3 regions of the Sedimenticola sp. genome follow, and region 2 is predicted to be linked to each of the others. Evidence: predicted binding sites of a transcription regulator. Region 2 holds the regulator's gene; each other region holds the start of a gene.

Region 1 (6,753 bases), on a different contig from region 2:
ACCTCTTGCAGGCAATCCTCGACCTGGTCCGCCGATTCCAGATCCAGCGGGTAAGTCACCCAGAGCGCCGGTTTGCGTTTCAGGTCACGGATGCTGGTATCCTGCAGTCGGGTCTCAATCGGCAACAACCGCACGTAGGCTTGGTCGGCCTGCTGGTCGTAGAACAGCTCGGTCGGACACATGGTGGTGCGACCGGCCGTGGAGGGGAGCAGACGACGCCCGAAGTCGGAGAAGAAAATGGCGTTGATCAGCTCAGTCTTGCCGCGGGAAAACTCCGCCACGAAGGCGATGGTGAGTCGATCGCTATAGAGTGACGACAGGCAGTCACGGATGCGTTTCTCACTCTCATCCGTCGCCAAGCGGTGCTTGCTCAGCCAACTGTAGTAGAGCTTGACCGTACGAATAATGTCCGCCTTCCACTGCTCGTAAGCCTTCAACTGTGTTTCCAGTTGCGATCGCTCCACAGGATGCTCCTTCTGTTGCATTGGCCGATCTTACTACAGGGTCGCCTGAAGTTTCGAGAAATTATAGGCAGTTTCACGGCTACTGCATTGAAAATACAGATAAACCGCTAATCTTTATGACGGTTTTGTGAGGGAGATTGGGAATTTCTGCGGTCGGTGGATACGAAATCCCTTGTTTTTACAGCTGTCGCCGCTAATCAGGCTGACCTGATCCCGGCCCACGCCAAAGGCTTTGGCAAGAAATCGCTGCAGATGTGCATTGGCCTTGCCTTCGACCGGCGGGGCGGTAATGCGCACCTTGTATTGGTCACCGTAGGGCCCCACGAACTGGTCCTTACTGGCCCTCGGTTGGACCCGAAGTTGCAGCAACAGGTCTTCCCCCTCCCAGCGGTACCAATCAGTACTCGAGGTCATACCGGTCCATCGTCAGAGCAACAGGCTAGTCGTGAGCATCTGAAGCGGGGGGATCAACAGCATCTTCAACAGTTGCAATCCCACCAGCACCGCCATGGGTGAAAGATCAATGCCGCCGATCGGGGGAATCAAGCGTTGGGCCGGCCGCAGCAAGGGGGCAGTGATGCTGTAGATCAAGGCGCTAGCGGGATTGTAGTGGCCCGGATTGACCCAGCTGAGTATCACCTGGATGAGGATGGCGAACAGGAAAAAATTGATGGTCAAGCTGATCAGCTCGGGGATGGCGAAGGCCATGGCGGCCAGGGGTTGCATGCCTTTGCCGGAAACCAGCATGATCAGCGTCAGTTCGAGGGTTTTAAGCAAGAACATCAGTATGATAGAGGCGACGTCGATACCGCCGATACCGGGGATAACCCGCCGTAGCGGGCGCAGCAGCGGGGTGGTCATCTTGACGGTAAACTGGGAGATCGGGTTGTAGAAATCCGCCCGCACCAGTTGCAGAATGAAGCGAAGCATCACCACCAGGATCATCAGGTCAAAGATTACCTGGATCAGGAACGCCAGGGGATCCGTCAGGTAATTGCTCCCCATCAGTGATTCCCCAGCATTTCAGACAGCTCTTTGGAGCGTTCACAGGCGCCGCCGATGGCCTCCCCGAACAGCTCCCGGAGTTTGCCCTGTTCCAATATCGACAGGGCCCGTTCGGTGGTGCCACCAGGTGAGGTGACCTTTTGTCTCAGGGTAGCCGGGCCGTCACTGCTCTCTATGGCCATGCGGGCGGCGCCAAGGGCTGTCTGTATGGTCAGCAGGCGGGCCGTGTCAGCGGCCAGGCCGTTGCTGATGGCGGCTGTCTCCATCGCTTCCATGACCAGGAAAAAATAAGCCGGGCCACTACCGGATAGGGCGGTGGCAATGTCCATCAAGGCTTCGTTGTCGACCCAACGGGTCAAGCCTACCGCCCGTAAAATCGATTCCGCCAAATCCCTTTGCGCGGCGGTTACGCCGCTTCCGGCATGGAGCACGGTGGCACCCGCCTGCAGCATGGCCGGGGTGTTGGGCATGGTACGTACCAGCGCGATGTCGCCCCCCAGCCAGGCTTGCATATCTGCTTCGCGAATACCGGCGGCGATCGAAACCACCAGGGGGTGGCGTTGCTGTACGGCTGCTTGTATGTCGCGGCAAAGCTGTTCGAGCGCTTGTGGTTTTACCGCCAACACAACCACATCCGCCTGGCGTATGGCGTCGATATTGTCGGTGCCGGACTGAATGCCGAAACGCGCCGAAAGGTCGGCCAGTTTGCCGCTGTCAGGATCGCTAGCGATGATTTTTTTGGGATCGTAACCATCGGCGACCAGGCCGCCAATGAGACTGGTTGCCATGTTACCGGCACCGATAAATGTGAGGGTCTTGCTGCTCGTATCGCTCATAGTGGTTGTATGTCTTGTTTGAGTGAGCCCCATGGGCTGGGGCTATATCCTAGCGCATTCGGATCGGCTGATATATCCCGATTCGGTATCGCTCCTAATCAAAGTCTAAGGAACCCCTGATTAATTCAGAGGTTCTGGTAGTACAGGGATGTGCTGCCAGTTTTGGTGGCTGTAAGCCATTGAAAATGAAGAAAACGAAAAATCGCATTTTTTGTTTTCGTGCGCTGATAAAGCCAGGGATGGCTTTAATCAGGGCTTCCCTAAGCATAGTTTCTCGGACCAAATATAGCTGTACCTATACGTACCAGCGTTGAGCCCTCCGCGATAGCGGCTTCCAGGTCATCCGTCATGCCCATGGAGAGTGTCTCCAGCGGCAGTGTCTCAGTCGCCAGTTCGTCACGCAGTTGTCGCAGTAACCTGAACGGTCGCCGCTGCGCTTCCACTGTTTCAGAGGGTGCCGGAAGTGTCATCAGCCCCTGCAGCGACAGCCTTGGGAAGCTTGGCATCTGCTTGATCAGTTGCCTGGCGTCGTCGATCGACATGCCCGCCTTGCTCTCTTCATCATCGATTTTAATCTGCAGGCAGATTTTCAGGGGCGGCAGCTGTGTCGGGCGTTGGTCGTTGAGACGTTTGATATGGCGCAGACTGTCGATACTGTGAACCCAGTCGAAGTTTTCCGCTATGGCGCGGGTCTTGTTTCCCTGTATCCTGCCAATGAAGTGCCACTCAAGATTGCTGTCCCTGAGCTGTTCGATTTTATCGAGCGCTTCCTGTATGTAACTTTCGCCAAAGCGGCGTTGTCCCGCTGCAACGGCTTGAAGTATATCCTGGGCCGGACGGGTCTTGCTGACGGCCAGCAGTTGCACCGATCCGCTGACGCGACGGTACTTCTCTTCTGCCTGCTGGATCTGCTGTTGGACCGCTTCGAGGCGGGTCTGGATTGGGGACATGATCTTGATCAGCCTGTGTGTCTATAATAAGTAGAGTGAGCGCGGAGTGCGGTTGCAGTCCGGGTATTAAAACAAAAAAACGCCAGTTTCCCCAATAGCGGTCGCTAATCCCTAAGCGGAGGCGCCTGGGATAGCGGAAAACGGGTGCCATACAGATAACAGAATGACGGGAGACGGGGTGTATGGATATTGCTGAGCTGCTTGCCTTCAGCGTCAAGCATGAGGCTTCGGACTTGCACATTTCGGCGGGATTGCCGCCGATGATTCGGGTAGATGGGGATATTCGCCGCATCAATGTGCCGGCACTGGATCATAAAATCGTTCATGGTCTGGTCTACGACATCATGAACGACAAGCAGCGTAAGGACTACGAGGAGTTTTTGGAGACCGATTTCTCGTTCGAGATTCCCGGTCTGGCCCGTTTTCGTGTCAACGCCTTCAATCAGGATCGCGGTGCATCGGCGGTTTTTCGTACCATTCCCTCCAAAGTGCTGACCCTGGAAGATCTGGGGTGTCCTGAAACCTTCAAGGACATTGTTAATGTTCCCCGGGGGCTGGTACTGGTGACCGGTCCGACCGGGTCGGGCAAATCCACTACGCTGGCCGCGATGATGGATTACAAGAATGATACGGAGTATGCCCACATTCTCACCATCGAGGACCCGATTGAGTTTGTGCATACCAGTAAAAAGTGTTTGATCAACCAGCGCGAGGTACATCGGGATACCCTGGGCTTTTCCGAGGCGTTGCGTTCGGCGTTGCGTGAAGATCCGGATATCATCCTGGTGGGTGAGTTGCGTGACCTGGAAACCATCCGCCTGGCATTGACGGCGGCCGAGACCGGACATCTGGTCTTCGGCACCCTGCATACCAGTTCCGCCGCCAAGACGATCGACCGCATCATCGACGTGTTTCCGGCCGGCGAAAAATCCATGGTCCGTTCCATGTTGTCCGAATCGCTACGTTCGGTTATCGCCCAGACCCTGTTAAAGAAAGTCGGGGGTGGGCGTACCGCGGCGTGGGAGATTATGGTCGGTACTCCGGCCATTCGTAACCTGATCCGCGAAGACAAAGTGGCGCAGATGTACTCGGCGATCCAGACCGGCCAGGCCCACGGCATGCAGACGCTGGATCAGCATCTGCAGGAACTGGTGAAAAAAGGCATGATCAGTCGCTTGGATGCCCGCTCCAAGGCGATGAATAAAGAGATATTCAGCGGTTAATTGATGCATTCGTGAATGATGGAGCCGATATCAATCGGCAGCGAGGATAAAGTGGATTTTAATGCGATTTTGAACCTGATGGCCCAAAAGAAGGCCTCCGACCTCTTTGTCACAGCGGGGATGCCGCCCTGCATCAAGGTTAACGGCCGCATTATGCCTGTCGCCAAAAGCAAATTTAGCGATGACCAGTCCCGGGAACTGGTGATGAGCATTATGTCGCCGGCTCAGCGTGAAGAGTTTTCCCAGACCAACGAGTGCAACTTTGCGGTCAGTTCCAAGGGTGCCGGCCGTTTTCGGGTCAGCGCCTTCGTGCAACGGGATGCCGTGGGAATGGTGCTGAGGCGTATCGAAACGCGAATCCCGGAGATTCAGGATCTGTTGTTACCCCCGGTATTAAAAGAGTTGGCGCTGGCCAAGCGCGGTATCGTGTTTTTTGTCGGGGCCACGGGGACCGGCAAATCCACCTCGCTGGCTTCCCTGGTGGGTTATCGGAATCGCAACAGCTCCGGTCATATCATCACCATCGAGGATCCGATCGAGTTTATTCATAATCACGATGGCTGTATCATCACCCAGCGCGAAGTGGGCATCGATACTGAATCCTATGAAGTGGCGCTGAAGAATACCCTGCGCCAGGCGCCGGATGTCATCCTGATCGGCGAAATCCGTACCCGGGAAACCATGGAGCATGCCATCGCCTTTGCCGAAACCGGTCATCTGGTACTCTCCACCCTGCACGCCAACAATGCCAATCAGGCGCTGGATCGGATCATCAACTTTTTCCCGGAAGATCGCCGTGACCAGGTGTTCATGGACCTATCACTGAATCTGCGTGCCGTCATTGCGCAGCAGCTGATTCGGCGTCCGGATGGCAAGAGTCGACGACCGGTGGTGGAGATCCTGATCAATACTCCGCTGGCTTCCGATCTGATTCGCAAGGGTGAGATACATAAGCTGAAGGAGCTGATGAAACGTTCCACGGAGCAAGGTATGATCACCTTCGATCAGGCACTCTACCAGCTCTACACCGAGGGCGAGATCACCTACGAAGACGCTATTTTGTATGCCGATTCGGCCAATGAGGTGCGGCTGATGATCAAACTGGGTGGGGGGGACGCTGAACGTTACGCGGCCAGAATGAATACGGTCTCACTGATTGATGAGGAAGATATCTAGGCTTCCGAGTGGGCACAAAAGCGTGCTCACCCCAACCGACCCCTCGTTCCCACGCTCAGCGTGGGAACGCATATGACTTATCTTGGCGTTTTCTGCGGTTACGATGAGTTTTTAAGCCGCGGTGTGTCAGGCGGGGAATACCTTCCGTGAGTCAAATACCGGCCCATCCACGCAGACCCGCTTCATGGCGGGGCCTTGATCGGTTTGTACCTCAACCACACAACCGGCACAGCCGCCTACACCACAGGCCATGAACTCTTCCAGTGACACCTGGCAAGGCAGATTAAATTCGTCCGCCAGTCGGGCCACCCCTTCCAACATCGGATGGGGACCGCAAGAGAAGATCTCCACCTGGGACAGCTCCTCGGCAGGTAGCGACTGGAGCCAGTGGCGGGCCAGCTCCGTCACATAGCCTTCATAGCAGCCCGGGAAACCTTGCAAGCTGGCCAGTCGGCTTGGGATCAGCCAGTCATCCAGCAGCGGCATGCTGGCTATTACGCCGTCCGGCATCTCCGGCATCAACAGAGTGGAGGGTTGCGGTTTGAACGGGAAGGGCACTTCGGAACCGAGGATAACCAGGGGCCGGAATTCGCGCTTCCCGGCCAGCGACTGCGCAATAAAAACCATCGGGGGCATACCGACACCGCCGCCGATGAGCAGCGGACGGGGACGCTCCGGGTTAAGCTTGAACGGCACGCCGATGGGGCCGAGCAGGCTGAGCGATTCCCCCGTCTTGCGCTGTGCCAGCAGGCGGGTGCCTTCCCCCACCGCTTTGTAGAGTAGCTCCACCCAACCCTGTTGGGCCGATGTACGCATGATAGATATCGGTCGACGCAGGGGTCTGGAACTATCACATTGAATGTGCACAAAGCTGCCTGGCAGCGCCTTCTCGGCACAGCGGGGAGCCTGGAGCCGGAGAATATACTGGTCGCCTTCAAATGCCTGGTGGGAGAGTATTTCGGCCTCTTCCAGGAAGAGAGTGTCACGATGGGGTTTGTTGTTGGTCATGTGTTGGCTCAGGCCTGGGTTGAACTTTCTGATTGAAATACGAGGCGACCCTCAAATAGGGTATGGGTTACCTGACCCTGGAACTCCCAGC
Region 2 (6,753 bases):
TTATTAATATCCTGGGTGGCCTCTCCATTGGCATGCTGCAGCATGACTTGGATCTGTCGACGGCGCTGCGTTTTTATGCGTTGCTGACGATCGGTGACGGACTGGTGGCGCAGATTCCGTCGCTGCTGCTCTCCACTTCGGCGGCCATCATTGTTACCCGGGTGGCCTCCTCAAAAGAGGACATGGGTGGGCAGATCATCACCCAACTGTTCACCAATCCCAAAGCGCTGACCATTACCGCGGTGGTATTGGGTCTGATGGGTATTATCCCCGGTATGCCAAATTTTGCTTTTCTGACCCTGGCTGCGCTGGCAGGAGGCGGTGCCTGGTGGATAGTGCAGCGTCAGCAACGCGAGCAAGTGGCGGCGACGGTGGAGACCATGCCGGAGCCACCGCCATTACCCGAACAGAAAGAGCTAACCTGGGAAGATGTACAGCCGGTCGACATTATCGGTCTGGAGGTGGGATACCGCCTCATCCCGTTAGTGGACAAGAATCAAGGCGGGCAGTTGATGAACCGTATCAAGGGCGTGCGCAAGAAGTTATCCCAGGAGTTGGGCTTTCTGATCCAGCCGGTACATATTCGGGATAACCTAGACCTCAGCCCCGGTGGATACCGTATATCGCTAAACGGCGTCACCATCGGTGAAGCCGAGATCTACCCGGACCGGGAACTGGCGATTAATCCGGGCAGAGTGTTCGGGACGTTGCAGGGCGTAACCACCACCGATCCGGCCTTTGGTCTGGAAGCGGTCTGGATCGACGCCTCACAGCGGGATCAGGCACAGACCCTGGGTTATACCGTCGTCGATGCCAGCACGGTTGTGGCGACCCACCTGAGTGAGATATTGCAGTCGCATGCCCATGAGTTGATTGGGCATGAAGAGGTGCAGCAGTTGATGGAAGTGCTTGGCCGCAGTGCGCCGAAATTGGTGGAAGATCTGGTGCCGTCGGTTCTGACATTGGGGCAACTGCTGAAGATACTGCAGAACCTGCTTTCGGAGGGCGTGCCGATCCGCGATATCCGCACGATTGCCGAAACATTGGCGGAATACGGTACCCAGAGTCAAGACCTCGGCGCTCTGACCGCCAAAACCCGGGTCGCACTCTCTCGTTCGATTGTTCAGCAACTTGTTGGTCCTGTTGAAGAAATTCCTGTTGTGGTGTTGGATCCTGGATTGGAACAGATATTGCAGCAAACGATTCAGCCTACCCAAGAGGGGGGCGTCGGGTTCGAACCCGGTCTGGCCGAACAGTTACAGAAAGCGCTGGTCGAAACCGCCAGCCAACAGGAAACAGCAGGACAAGAGAGTATTCTTCTGGTCGCGGCGCCCATTCGCATGTGGATGGCGCGTTTCGTCAAGCACAGCGTGCCGGGCATGAGCGTACTCTCGTATAACGAAATACCGGACAACCGCAAGATCAAAGTGGTTGCCACGGTGGGCAGGCCCAATGCAGACACATAAGGCAGCCATCGCTAAACGGTCGATCATTTGAAAATGGCGAGTTAAAGAGCCGTTTGATCGTGTAGCTGGCTGCAGGGAAAGCTAGGTATGAAGATTAAACGCTTTTTTGCATCGGATATCAGGCAGGCATTGCGACAGGTTCGCGAGGCGCTGGGCTCCGATGCGGTCATTCTCTCCAACAAAAAGGTCGATGGTGGTGTCGAGCTGGTGGCGGCTATTGATTATGATGCCGCCGCCTTTATCCCCTCGCCGGAAATCCATACGAAACCCACGCTGGAGCCGGTCAAATCGACCCGCCAGGAGCGGAAAAGTGCTCCCGCTGCCGCATCCACCCCACCTGTAGCTTCTGTGGCTGCATTGAAGGAGCAGGTAATTCCCAAGGTGGAGTGGAGTCAGGATCCGGTCCTGGTTGAAATGCGTCAGGAGATGCGGGCACTTCGTCGTATGATGGAAAATGAGCTTTCCGGATTAAGCTGGCGGGAGATGGGACACCACAAGCCGGAGACGCGTGACCTTTTCCGCAAACTGATGGGACTCTCCATCAGTCCCGATATCTGCGGTGAGCTGGTTGAAAGCGTCACCGACGTAGAGACAGCTGACCAGGCTTGGAGAAAGGCACTCTATTATCTTGCCAACCAGATCCAAACCGTCGGTGATGATCTGCTGGAACAGGGCGGAGTGTTTGCGCTAATTGGTCCTACCGGTGTGGGCAAGACCACGACAGTGGCTAAGCTGGCCGCCCGTTTTGCCCTGCGTTACGGCACCCGTCAAGTGGCGTTGATCTCCACAGACAATTACCGCATCGGCGCCCAGGAGCAGTTAAATACCTATGCCAGGATCCTGGATGTCCCGGTACGATCAGCTGGCACTCGCGAAGAGTTGGCTGTGGCGCTGAACGGATTGACCGGTAAACGGTTGATATTGATCGATACGGCCGGTATGAGCCAGCGTGACGTCAGGCTGAGTGAACAGCTGGCACTGCTGGATGTGGCCGGTCAGGGTGTGCGCAGCTTCCTGACCCTCTCTGCCGCCACCGATTACTCCTCCATGGAACAGGCGATCAGCGCGTTTGGTGCGGCCAAACCCGAGGCCTGTATTTTGACGAAAGTGGATGAGGCCGGTTCACTGGGTGGTGCGCTTTCAGCGTTGATACACAAGGCGCTACCCTTGGCCTTTTTTGCTGACGGTCAGAAGGTACCCGAAGACCTCCATTTGGCTCGTTCGCATACGCTGGTCAGCAAGGCCGTGGCATGTAGCAATGGGGGCGCGGAGTATTCCGACGAATACCTGGCCCTGGCGCTCGGAGGTGCGAGAGCAAATGCTCATGGTTGACCCAATAACTGATCAAGCAGCAGGATTAAGACGCATGGTACAGCCTACACCGGTACGGGTAATCGCGGTCACGGGAGGTAAAGGCGGAGTCGGTAAGACCAATATTTCGGTAAACCTGGCCGTTGCCATGGCGGAGATGGGGCGTCGAGTGATGTTGCTCGATGCCGACCTTGGGCTCGCCAATATCGATGTGGTATTGGGTCTGCATCCGCAGTACGACCTGTCCCATGTGTTAAGTGGTGAACGCTCTCTGGAAGAGGTCGTATTGCAGGGGCCGGCCGGCATTCGGGTGGTGCCCGGGGCATCGGGTGTGCAGCAGATGGCCGAATTGAGTGCCGCTGAGCATGCCGGTCTGATCCGCGCCTTCAGTGATGTGGGCGGCGATCTGGATGTGTTGATTATCGACACGGCGGCGGGTATCTCCGATACTGTGGTCAGCTTTAGTCGAGCGGCGCAGGAGTTAATCGTGGTGGTTTGCGATGAACCGGCATCAATCACGGATGCTTACGCCATGATCAAGCTGCTCAACAGGGAGTATGGGCTGGATCGGTTCCGTATTCTGGCGAACATGACCCGCACGGCTGAAGAGGGGCGCAATCTTTATAACAAGATGTGCCGTGTCACAGACCAGTACCTGGATGTTATGCTTACCTACATGGGCAGCATTCCTTACGACGAAAATCTCAGAAAGGCCGTGAAATCACAAAAACCCGTGGTTCAAGCCAACCCGCGTAGCCATATCGCAAAAATATTCAAGAATCTGGCGCAAAAGGCCGATAACTGGCCTGTACCGGACGGTGCTAGCGGGCACCTGCAGTTCTTCGTGGAACGGCTGATTCAATACACAAGTCAGAGCGGGGAGATAGGCCGGTGAACGGATTAGCGAGCTATACCGCGATTCAGGAGATGGATGCCGACACCTTGGTGAACCGGCATGCGCCACTGGTCAAGCGTATTGCTTATCATCTGATGAACCGTCTGCCACCCAATGTTCAGGCGGATGATCTGATACAGGCAGGGATGATCGGTTTGCTTGAGGCAAGCAGAAATTACGATCCCAGCCAGGGGGCCAGCTTCGAAACTTATGCAGGGATTCGCATACGGGGAGCCATGCTGGATGAGATTCGGCGTAGCGATTGGACTCCCCGGTCAGTACATCGGAAAGCCAGAATGGTCGCGGATGCCATGCGATCCATAGAGAATGAACAGGGGCGGGATGCACGGGATGTAGAAGTGGCAGAGATACTGGATATGAATTTAGTTCAGTATCATCGCATTCTGCAGGATGCGGCGGGCTGCCGGATCTTTAGTATTGAAGAGCTGCAGGCGGTGGGCGAGCTCCCCTACGACGGCAACGACAGCGAGTCGGCGGGGCTGTTTGACGGCATGCAGAAAGACGCCTTTAAGAAGGCCCTGGCAGAGGCTATCGCCGGTTTGCCGGAAAGAGAGAGATTGGTTATCGCACTCTATTACGACGAAGAGATGAACTTGAGAGAGATTGGCCAGGTTCTTGGCGTCAGTGAGTCCAGGGTGTGCCAGATACATAGCCAGGCGACGTTGCGACTACGCGCCCGCCTGGCAGATTGGTTATCCGATACAGATGAGTTCTGATCGGTTTATGAAAACGCATAACGGCATCGAGTTTGGAGGTTGCCTTGAATAAAAACATGAAGATTCTCATTGTGGACGATTTTTCCACAATGCGACGGATTATTAAGAATCTGCTTCGGGACCTGGGGTTTACCAACACTCAGGAAGCAGACGATGGTAATACCGCTTTGCCCATGTTGCAGTCAGGTAACTTTGATTTCCTGGTAACGGACTGGAATATGCCGGGTATGACCGGTATTGATCTGCTGAAGGCGGTGCGTGCGGATCCGAATCTGGTGAAATTGCCGGTGTTGATGGTAACGGCTGAGTCAAAGCGCGAACAGATCATTGAGGCGGCACAGGCAGGTGTCAATGGATATGTGGTGAAACCGTTCACCGCCGTAACTCTGGAAGAGAAGATAAGCAAGATTTTTGAACGTGTAGGCAGCTAAGCGTCAGCATGACAAATCCGTCTGGAGAACTGTATGGATAGTGATGAACGTCTGATGCTGGCAAGACAACTGGTTGAACAGCTTGAGGCAGGCAACGAGGAAGAGGCGACGCATATTAGCGCCATGCTCTCGGAAGGTGTTGAGAGCAAACTGTTTGTTGAGGTAGGGCGGCTCACACGGGAGCTGCATGAGGCGATCAATGAGTTTCTGTTGGATCCCCGCATCAATGAGATGGCACAAATAGATATTCCGGATGCCAGTGAACGATTGACCTACGTAATCAGCATGACTGAAAAATCCGCCAATAAAACCTTGGGAGCCGTAGAAGCAGGGTTACCGCTGGCGGATGACCTGGGCAAAAAGGCACTGGCAATTTCAGCGCAATGGGAACGCTTCTGCAATCGGGAGCTGTCGGTCGATGATTTTCGGGAGTTGAGTAAGGATTTGGGTAGTTTTCTGACCTTGACAACGGAAAGGTCGAAGCAGTTGCATAGTCATTTGACCGATGTGTTGATGGCTCAGGACTTCCAGGACCTGACCGGACAAATTATCCGGCAAGTGATCACCCTGGTACACGATGTTGAAGACAAGCTGGTACAGCTGGTTCGGATATCCGGCTCAAAATTGCCAGAAAAACAAAAAGATGCAAAGAAACTGGAAGGACCCGTTATTCCCGGCATTGATCAGGGCAATACGGTCAATGGACAGGATGATGTGGATGACCTGCTATCCAGTTTGGGCTTTTAGAGGTGTCGAAGCATGGCCATTGATATGGATGACGAGATCCTGCAGGACTTCCTGGTTGAGGCCGGGGAAATCCTTGAGCAACTGAATGAACAGTTGGTGGATCTAGAACAACGCCCCGACGATTATGATCTCTTGAATGCGGTTTTTCGTGGCTTCCATACCATCAAGGGCGGCGCAGGTTTTCTGAGTATTGACCCGCTGGTAACGGTTTGCCACCGCGCAGAGGACGTATTTAATCTTTTGCGCCAGGGGCAGCGTCGGGTAGATGCGGTCCTGATGGACGCCGTGCTCCAGGTGCTCGACGTTGTTAATGAGATGTTTGCCAAGGTGCAATCGGGTGAAGAGCCGGATGACGCTGACCCGGTATTGATTGAAACGCTCCACCAATTGGCTGTTCCTGAAAGTGAAGTAGCGGATGAGGTTCCTACTGTTACATCCGCAGCCGAATCTGAGCCCGAACCCGAATCAGACCCCGAACCTGCCCAGGTGGTTGAGGCAGCAGGATCGCCTGTCGACCCGGCGCTTGGCGGCGATGATATTACCGAAGAGGAGTTTGAAAAGCTGCTGGACCAGCTTCACGGAACCGGCAAGCACGGCGGCGTTCCCGCTCAAGCCGACCCGGTGAAAGCGGAGCCGGTAACTGAGGCGGCTCCCGCTGGCGGTGATGACATCACTGAGGAAGAGTTTGAAAACCTCCTGGATCAATTGCATGGAAAGGGGCAGTTTAAGGGGGTGCCGACGGCGGCTGAAGAGAAGGCGGCCGCCGCCAGGGCCAAATCGCCTGTCCCCCAGGTCGCCGCTGCCGCGACGGCAGACTCCGATGAGATAACGGAAGAAGAGTTCGACGCCCTGCTCGATGAATTGCATGGCAAGGGTCAGTTCGGCGCGATCAATGGCGTGGCGGAAGCTCCGAGCGCCAAGTCAAGTGCTGCCGCCAAGCCAGCTAAACCGGCCTCAAAACCGTCGGAAAAGCCGAAGCCGACTATACAGCGATCTGCCCCTGAAAAAGCAAAGGCCCCAGAAAAAAACGACGCCGGACAAGCCCGCAAGGCCCCTCCGGCTACGGCAGAAACCACTATCCGTGTTGATACCGCCAGGTTGGATGAGATCATGAATATGGTCGGCGAACTGGTGTTGGTGCGCAATCGTCTGGAAACGCTCAAGGC
Region 3 (6,753 bases), on a different contig from region 2:
GCGCCGGTCAACAAATTCACTTCTGTCTGGTAATCACCAGAATAGTCGTCATCCCCCAGACGGGTCATCATTGTCACGATCACGCCGGGCAGGTGCCAACGTTCAGCCAACCAAGCACCAGCCTCCTGATGGTCAATGCCCAGCTGTGCTTTCTCGATAGCAATCAATGATTCAGTCGGGTTTTTACTCGCGGCGTGCAACACCTCTCCGTAGGCTTCGCCCAGGGTGTGAACAAGCAATAGTGCGCCCAGGTTATGGAACAGGCCGGCGAGATAGAGCGCTGCCGGATCTGGCCTTTTTGCCACTGGCACCAACATCACCAATGTTCGGGCCAACTGTCCCGCGGCTAATGCCTGGAACCAGTATCCCGGCAAATCAAAAGCCGGACACTTGTCCACCTCAAATACGCCCGCCACACTGATCCCCAAAGCCAGGCTCTTGACCATATTCAATCCCAGGACCCGAATAATGGCCTCTTCAACGCTATACACCGGTGAAGGTTGAGCAAAATACGCCGAGTTCGCCAGTCCCACGATACGCGCCGCAATGCCGGGGTCTTGATCGATAATCGCGGCCAGCGCCTTCAGGTCGATTTCATCATCAGACACCGCTTGTAGCAGTTGTGTCGCTGTTGTGGAGAGCGGCGGCAGATGCTTCACGTTGAAAATCGCTCGCGCCGCACTCTCTTTATTGGTGTCCATAACGAGATTCTTCCCGGAAAACTTTTCTATACGCGGTTAGCGGTTCTTCCCAGGTTTTCTTTAGCATCCAATAGATTATCTTCACCTTCTGAGACCAATAATGAATAGATGGCTTGACATGCTGCACCGCAATGCCCAATATAGTGTACATTAAACACTTAGTATTAAAACCGATGGCCTATCAATACCCCTATCCCCACCCTGCCGTGACCACCGATGTGGCGGTTTTCACCCTGCGCGAACAACAGCTGCAACTCCTGCTGATACGCCGGGCGCAGGATCCTTTTATCGGCCAATGGGCGCTACCGGGTGGTTTTCTGGAAATTGACGAAGACCTGGAAAGCTGTGCGAAGCGAGAGCTGCAGGAGGAGACAGGGGTCTCGGATCTATACATTGAACAACTCTATACCTTCGGCCAACCGAACAGAGACCCCAGGGAACGGGTCATCAGCGTCACCTATTACGCACTGGTCCCTCCGGACAAACTCACTCTGTCAGCGGGAAGTGACGCAACAGAAGCCGCCTGGTTTCCATTGAATAACCTTCCCGACTTGGCCTTCGACCATAAAGAGATCATTTTATTGGCGCGTGAACGCCTCGCCGCCAAAACCCTCTACTCCACCATTGCCTTTCAGCTGATGCCAGATACCTTCACCCTGAGCGAACTACAGTCGGTCTATGAAATTCTGCGCAATGAGAAACTCGACAAAAGGAATTTTCGCAAATGGGTATTGGGTCTTGACCGGCTGGAAGAGACCGGCGGAAAGCGCAGAAACGGAAACCACCGACCCGCCAAGATCTACCGTGTAACCAACCCTGACCGCGTCGAGATCATACGCTGATCTTGCCAAGCAACCGAGAGAAAACCATGACGCAGACAAACAGCTCCGTTGAAATCCGCCCCCATCCCGTGGTCGTTCCGCCCCACCCGCAATGGCCGATCCTGAGCCCCGACGAAAAGCAGGCGATCAAGTCACGGATCAAGGCATTACTCAAAGAACGTAACGCCGTACTGGTGGCACACTATTATACCGATGGCGACCTGCAGGAGCTGGCTGAAGAGACGGGGGGCTGCGTCTCCGACTCGCTGGAGATGGCACGCTTCGGTTCACAGCAGTCCGCCACGACCCTGGTGGTCTGCGGCGTCCGCTTCATGGGCGAGACGGCAAAAATTCTCAATCCGGAAAAGCGGGTGTTGATGCCAGATCTAAACGCCACCTGCTCCCTGGATGAAGGCTGTCCCGCTGATGAGTTCAGTGACTTTTGCGACCAGCACCCCGATCATACGGTGGTGGTCTACGCCAATACCAGCGCCAAAGTGAAAGCGCGTGCCGACTGGGTAGTCACGTCAGGCATTGCTCTGCCGATCATCGAGTATCTTGCCGGACGCGGTGAAAAGATTATCTGGGCACCGGACAAGCATCTCGGGCACTACGTACAGAAGCAGACCGGTGCCGATATGCTGTTTTGGAACGGCGCTTGCGTTGTCCATGAGGAGTTTAAATCGGTAGCTTTGGAGCGGATCCGCCGCTTACATCCGGACGCCGCGGTACTGGTTCACCCTGAATCCCCTGAGGCGGTGATCGAGCAGGCCGACGTAGTCGGCTCGACAACCGCTCTGATCAAGGCAGTGGTCGAAATGAAAAACCATGAGTTTATCGTGGCAACGGATGGGGGTATCTTCCATAAAATGAAGCAATTGGCCCCGGGTAAAAAGCTGATTGAAGCCCCGACTGCCGGTGAAGGCGCCACCTGTGAAAGCTGCGCCCACTGCCCCTGGATGGGTATGAATTCGCTACAAAACTTACTGGAAGTCCTGGAAAAAGAAACAAATGAGATCTTTATCGACCCCGCGATCCGAGAGCAGGCGGTAAAACCCATACAAAGGATGATGGATTTCGCCCAGAGCCAACGTTAACTAGGCGTTTAGGTAATGCTATGCTGAGGCAGATCAATGAATGCTCAAGATTTCATCTTGACAGCCGCCACAAGGTCAAGGCTAGGAGGAGTGGAATCCTTCTAAATAATTGACCACAACATCGCCCGAACGGGACCTTCAGGCAAGCTGCTGAGGAACTTCTATGAACGCACTACGGCGCCTGAGCATTACCCACCGCCTCTGGGCATTAATCTCATTCGCAGTCATCGGCATCGCCGTCATCACGGCCTTCTCCCTGATCCAGTTCAAATCGAGCCTGCTGGAGGAGAAGGATCAGCAAACCCAGAAGCTGACGGAGACCGCACACAGCATCATCGCCGATTTTCACCGACGCTTCACCGCAGGTGAACTGGATGAATCAACGGCAAAAGCCGGTGCCCTTGCCAGCATTCGCTCCCTGCGTTACGAGGGGGGCAACTACTTCTGGGTCAACGATATGCATTCGGTGGTCCTGATGCATCCGATTAAGCCCTCCCTGGAAGGTAAGGACTTATCAGGACTGAAAGACGCCAATGGCACGGCCATCTTTGTCGAGTTCGTAAAAAAGGTCAAAGAGAGCGGCGAAGGAACGGTCCCCTATCTCTGGCCCAAGCCAAACAGCGAAGCGCCGGTACAGAAAGCCTCCTATATCAAAGGCTTCAAGCCCTGGGGCTGGGTTGTCGGCACCGGTATCTATATCGATGACGTAGAGGCCGCTTTCTGGAGCAACGCCACAACGCTGGCAATCATCGTCGGTGCCGTGTTGCTGATCTTGATATCCGTATCGGCCATCATCGCACGCAGTATCTGTACGCCACTGCAACTGACTACCCAAGCGATGCATAACATCGCCGCGGGCGACGGAGACCTCACCCAGAGACTGGATAGTAGCGGTCACGATGAAGTGGCGCGACTGTCCGGTGCTTTTAACGAATTTGCCATCAAAGTACAGAATACGATTGCCCAAGTCAGCGCCGCCACCAATCAAATAGCCACCTCAGCCGATGAACTGACAGCGATAACGGCCAAAAGCCATGAAGGCATGGATCAGCAGCGAAGTGAAACGCATCAGGTGGCCACGGCCGTCACCGAGATGGCTGCCACCGTTCATGAAATAGCCCAGAATGCGGAAAAAACGGCCAGCTCAGCCCGTGAAGCAAACAGTGAGGCCAATGCAGGACGAAGCGTGGTGGACGAGGCATCCCAGGCCATCAACAAACTGGCCGGGGAAGTTGAAAAAGCCTCCAGTGTCATCAATCGCCTGGAATCCGAGAGTGAAGCGATCGGCAGCGTGCTGGATGTGATCCGCGGTATTGCCGAGCAGACCAATCTTTTGGCGCTGAATGCGGCGATAGAAGCGGCACGCGCCGGTGAACAAGGGCGCGGCTTTGCCGTGGTTGCCGATGAAGTGCGCACACTGGCAAGCCGCACCCAGCAGTCCACCCAAGAGATCCAAGAGATGATTGAGCGCCTGCAATCGGGCACCAATGAAGCGGTCAAAGTCATGGAGCAGGGCCAATCCACCACCCAAATCACCGTAAATAAAGCGCTGGCGGCTGCCGAATCACTCAGCAAGATCGTGCAATCCGTCGCCACCATCTCGGACATGAACACACAGATTGCCAGCGCCGCCGAAGAGCAATCGGCCGTGGCCCAAGAGATCGATCGAAGCATTGTGCAAATATCGCAATTGGCGGAGCAGGCGACCGGCAGCGCCGACCAGGTCGCAACAGCCAGTCAGGCACTCGCACGACTGGGAGAAGAGCTGCAGACCCAAGTCAGGCAATTTAAGGTCTGAGATCTGCGTGTTCAGCAGCATAATCAGAGAGGGCGCCCATGGCGCCCTCTCTGGTTATATTATTCAGATAAATAAAGAAACCCGCCGTTCAGCTCTCCGGGCCGATCTGCTGCCCGCAAACCCCTGACGACTCGGCATGCTTGCGCAGCCCATCCACGTTGAGAATTTCGATATGGCCACCCTTTACCTTAACCAGTCCCTGATCGGTAAAGTTATGCAAAATCCTTGAAAAAGTCTCCGGCTTTACAGACAAGCGGGATGCCAGTACTCCTTTGGGGGTTGCCAAATCGAAGGCGACCCGGGTCTGGCCCTTTAACATGGATTTACCACAGAGATAACCGGCAACACGTCCTGTCGCACTCTGCAGTGTCAAATCGTCGATCTCCTTGACCATACGGCGCAGCCGCATACTCATGTCGCCCATCACACGAAAACAGGTATCGGTTGATTCCCGCAGAAGATCCAAAAAGCCCCGGCTATCTACCGCCGTCAGTCGCGTCTTCCCAATAGCAGAGGCACGTACCGGATAAGAGGGCTTATCCGAAAACATCAGCGCCTCGGCAAACGTGTAGCCAGCCGTGACCACTTCGATCACTTTCTCGTTACCGTTCATGGAAAGACGGGAAAGCTTTATCTGTCCCTCCTGGACCAAAAAAAAGCGCCGGGCTTCGTCGCCCACCTCAAACAGCGCCTCATTATCCTGCAGTTGAATCTCGGTGCTCATCTTGCGGACACGTTCCAACTGACTCTCATCGAGTTGGGAAAACAGGTAGGCTTCTCTCAGTTCTGTCGGCATAATCACACCATGAATAAAAAATAATCGTTTAATTTTCAGTAAGTTAATCTTTTAAGGGTGTGTATTCTAGCGCAGAAAATTGCTGATGAAAATCACATACGCAAAGAGATGGTGTCGGCAGGATGATCGGTATTCCCATTCCAAAGGGAAATACTGAAACAATTTGCTGTGACCTAAGTGGTGCTGACCGACTATCCCAGACCCTTATCGTCAGCCGAAACACTCGCAGCGTAGGCCAGTAATGCACGATGCGTAGTGCGGTAGCGGAACATGGCAACCAGGAGGTTTTTAAGCAGAAGGGTATTGGAGACAAAGAAAAACAGTCCTGCCAAGTAGGCAAATACTCCGGGATAGAGACTGGCGGCAAGAGCCAGCAGCAATGTCAACAGAAACAGTCTGAACTGCAGGCGTGCTGCCTTATCAGAGATGAACTCCTTCATATTCGGCACCTTTACTGTCATGCACATCATGCTCATCTGCCGATTTTGCAGATGAAACCAAGAGAGAAAAGGGACTATCTTATACAACATACCGTTGATGACAGAAACGCCCACACCCAACAGTAAACAAACACCCAGCAGTAGATTGTAATGGGGGTTTAGAGCGACAGCGGGAGATAGCATGCCCGCCATCCAAATCAATGCACAGAGCGGTACAAACAGCATACCGGTTCGCCAAAACAGCATCGTGATATCCGCCACCCGGCGCTTACGCTGCTGTTGCAGTCGAAGGGTGATAATCGAATAGAACACGAAGCCCGCTACCAATAACAGCATCCACGCCTGCGCCAGCCACTGTTCCACAATTCCGGCAATGTTCCCCAACATCAGGACCGTCCAGATTAACAAACCCACAAACAACATCGGTGCCAGTAACCTGCGCAAGTGTCGTGGATACTCGGGGGTCACCTGAAACATGGGAACCACTTGATAAGAGATACCTATCAGTAGCAACCCAACCCAACCGAGTATGCCCCAGCCAAGATGCACATCCACCAACACGGCGATATGGCCGAAGCCCATTTTTCCAAGGACACCGCTCCCTAATAACAGACCCATTAGCAGCGTGATCAACAAAGAGATGACGGCAAGGCGTATTGCGATTACCGTTGCGCTGACATGCTTAACCCGCCACAAGGCGATCGTTACCGCAATAAAAAACAGCAGGATACCGCCCCCCATCATGCCTAGGGCCAACATTTCGCCCATAGCGCTTGCCGATAAAAAAGCAAAAACCAACAGGCCCGTTCCAAAGGTGATCAACACATGACACAAAGAACCCACACCAATCACCCTGGGAACAGGCGAACCGGCAATTACAGGGAGCATTTGTAATAACGCACCACACATGATCATGGCCAATATACCTAGAGTGATCATATGGGTGAGCCCCAGTGTCATGGGTGACCACCGGGTAAGAAACAGATCGGGCCCATTTACCAACAACAGTAGAGAAGCGGCCAATCCAAATAGGGGCGCTGTCAGGAAATATCTGAAAGGGATCGAAATAGGCGGTGCCTGATCCAGAGAAAGTGTTGCAG

The links. Region 2 encodes FliA, which starts transcription of late flagellar genes. Its sites were predicted from a motif close to GCTAAAGTTNNNNNNNNNNCNGCCGATA; they were not measured.
Region 1: a site for FliA is predicted at 3,335-3,362, ahead of ACQY5R_RS10830 (type IV pilus twitching motility protein PilT). Genes of this name have one in related genera too.
Region 3: a site for FliA is predicted at 2,662-2,689, ahead of ACQY5R_RS11480 (methyl-accepting chemotaxis protein). Genes of this name have one in related genera too.

What each region holds. Positions count from the first base shown of each region.
Region 1 covers NZ_JBNKFS010000013.1:81,717-88,469, reverse strand. The annotation lists gene ACQY5R_RS10855 (dynamin family protein) at 1-485, opposite strand, end outside; gene ACQY5R_RS10850 (DUF167 family protein) at 579-878, opposite strand; gene ACQY5R_RS10845 (YggT family protein) at 891-1,469, opposite strand; gene proC (pyrroline-5-carboxylate reductase) at 1,469-2,305, opposite strand; gene ACQY5R_RS10835 (YggS family pyridoxal phosphate-dependent enzyme) at 2,566-3,255, opposite strand; gene ACQY5R_RS10830 (type IV pilus twitching motility protein PilT) at 3,438-4,478, shown strand; gene ACQY5R_RS10825 (PilT/PilU family type 4a pilus ATPase) at 4,494-5,654, shown strand; gene ACQY5R_RS10820 (dihydroorotate dehydrogenase electron transfer subunit) at 5,781-6,662, opposite strand; gene ACQY5R_RS10815 (dihydroorotase) at 6,671-6,753, opposite strand, start outside.
Region 2 covers NZ_JBNKFS010000001.1:24,396-31,148, reverse strand. The annotation lists gene flhA (flagellar biosynthesis protein FlhA) at 1-1,466, shown strand, start outside; gene flhF (flagellar biosynthesis protein FlhF) at 1,554-2,798, shown strand; gene ACQY5R_RS00165 (MinD/ParA family protein) at 2,833-3,672, shown strand; gene ACQY5R_RS00160 (RNA polymerase sigma factor FliA) at 3,669-4,409, shown strand; gene cheY (chemotaxis response regulator CheY) at 4,466-4,840, shown strand; gene ACQY5R_RS00150 (protein phosphatase CheZ) at 4,874-5,587, shown strand; gene ACQY5R_RS00145 (chemotaxis protein CheA) at 5,600-6,753, shown strand, end outside.
Region 3 covers NZ_JBNKFS010000014.1:98,359-105,111, forward strand. The annotation lists gene ACQY5R_RS11465 (HDOD domain-containing protein) at 1-701, opposite strand, end outside; gene ACQY5R_RS11470 (NUDIX hydrolase) at 875-1,543, shown strand; gene nadA (quinolinate synthase NadA) at 1,570-2,619, shown strand; gene ACQY5R_RS11480 (methyl-accepting chemotaxis protein) at 2,783-4,417, shown strand; gene ACQY5R_RS11485 (Crp/Fnr family transcriptional regulator) at 4,506-5,213, opposite strand; gene ACQY5R_RS11490 (hypothetical protein) at 5,405-6,421, opposite strand.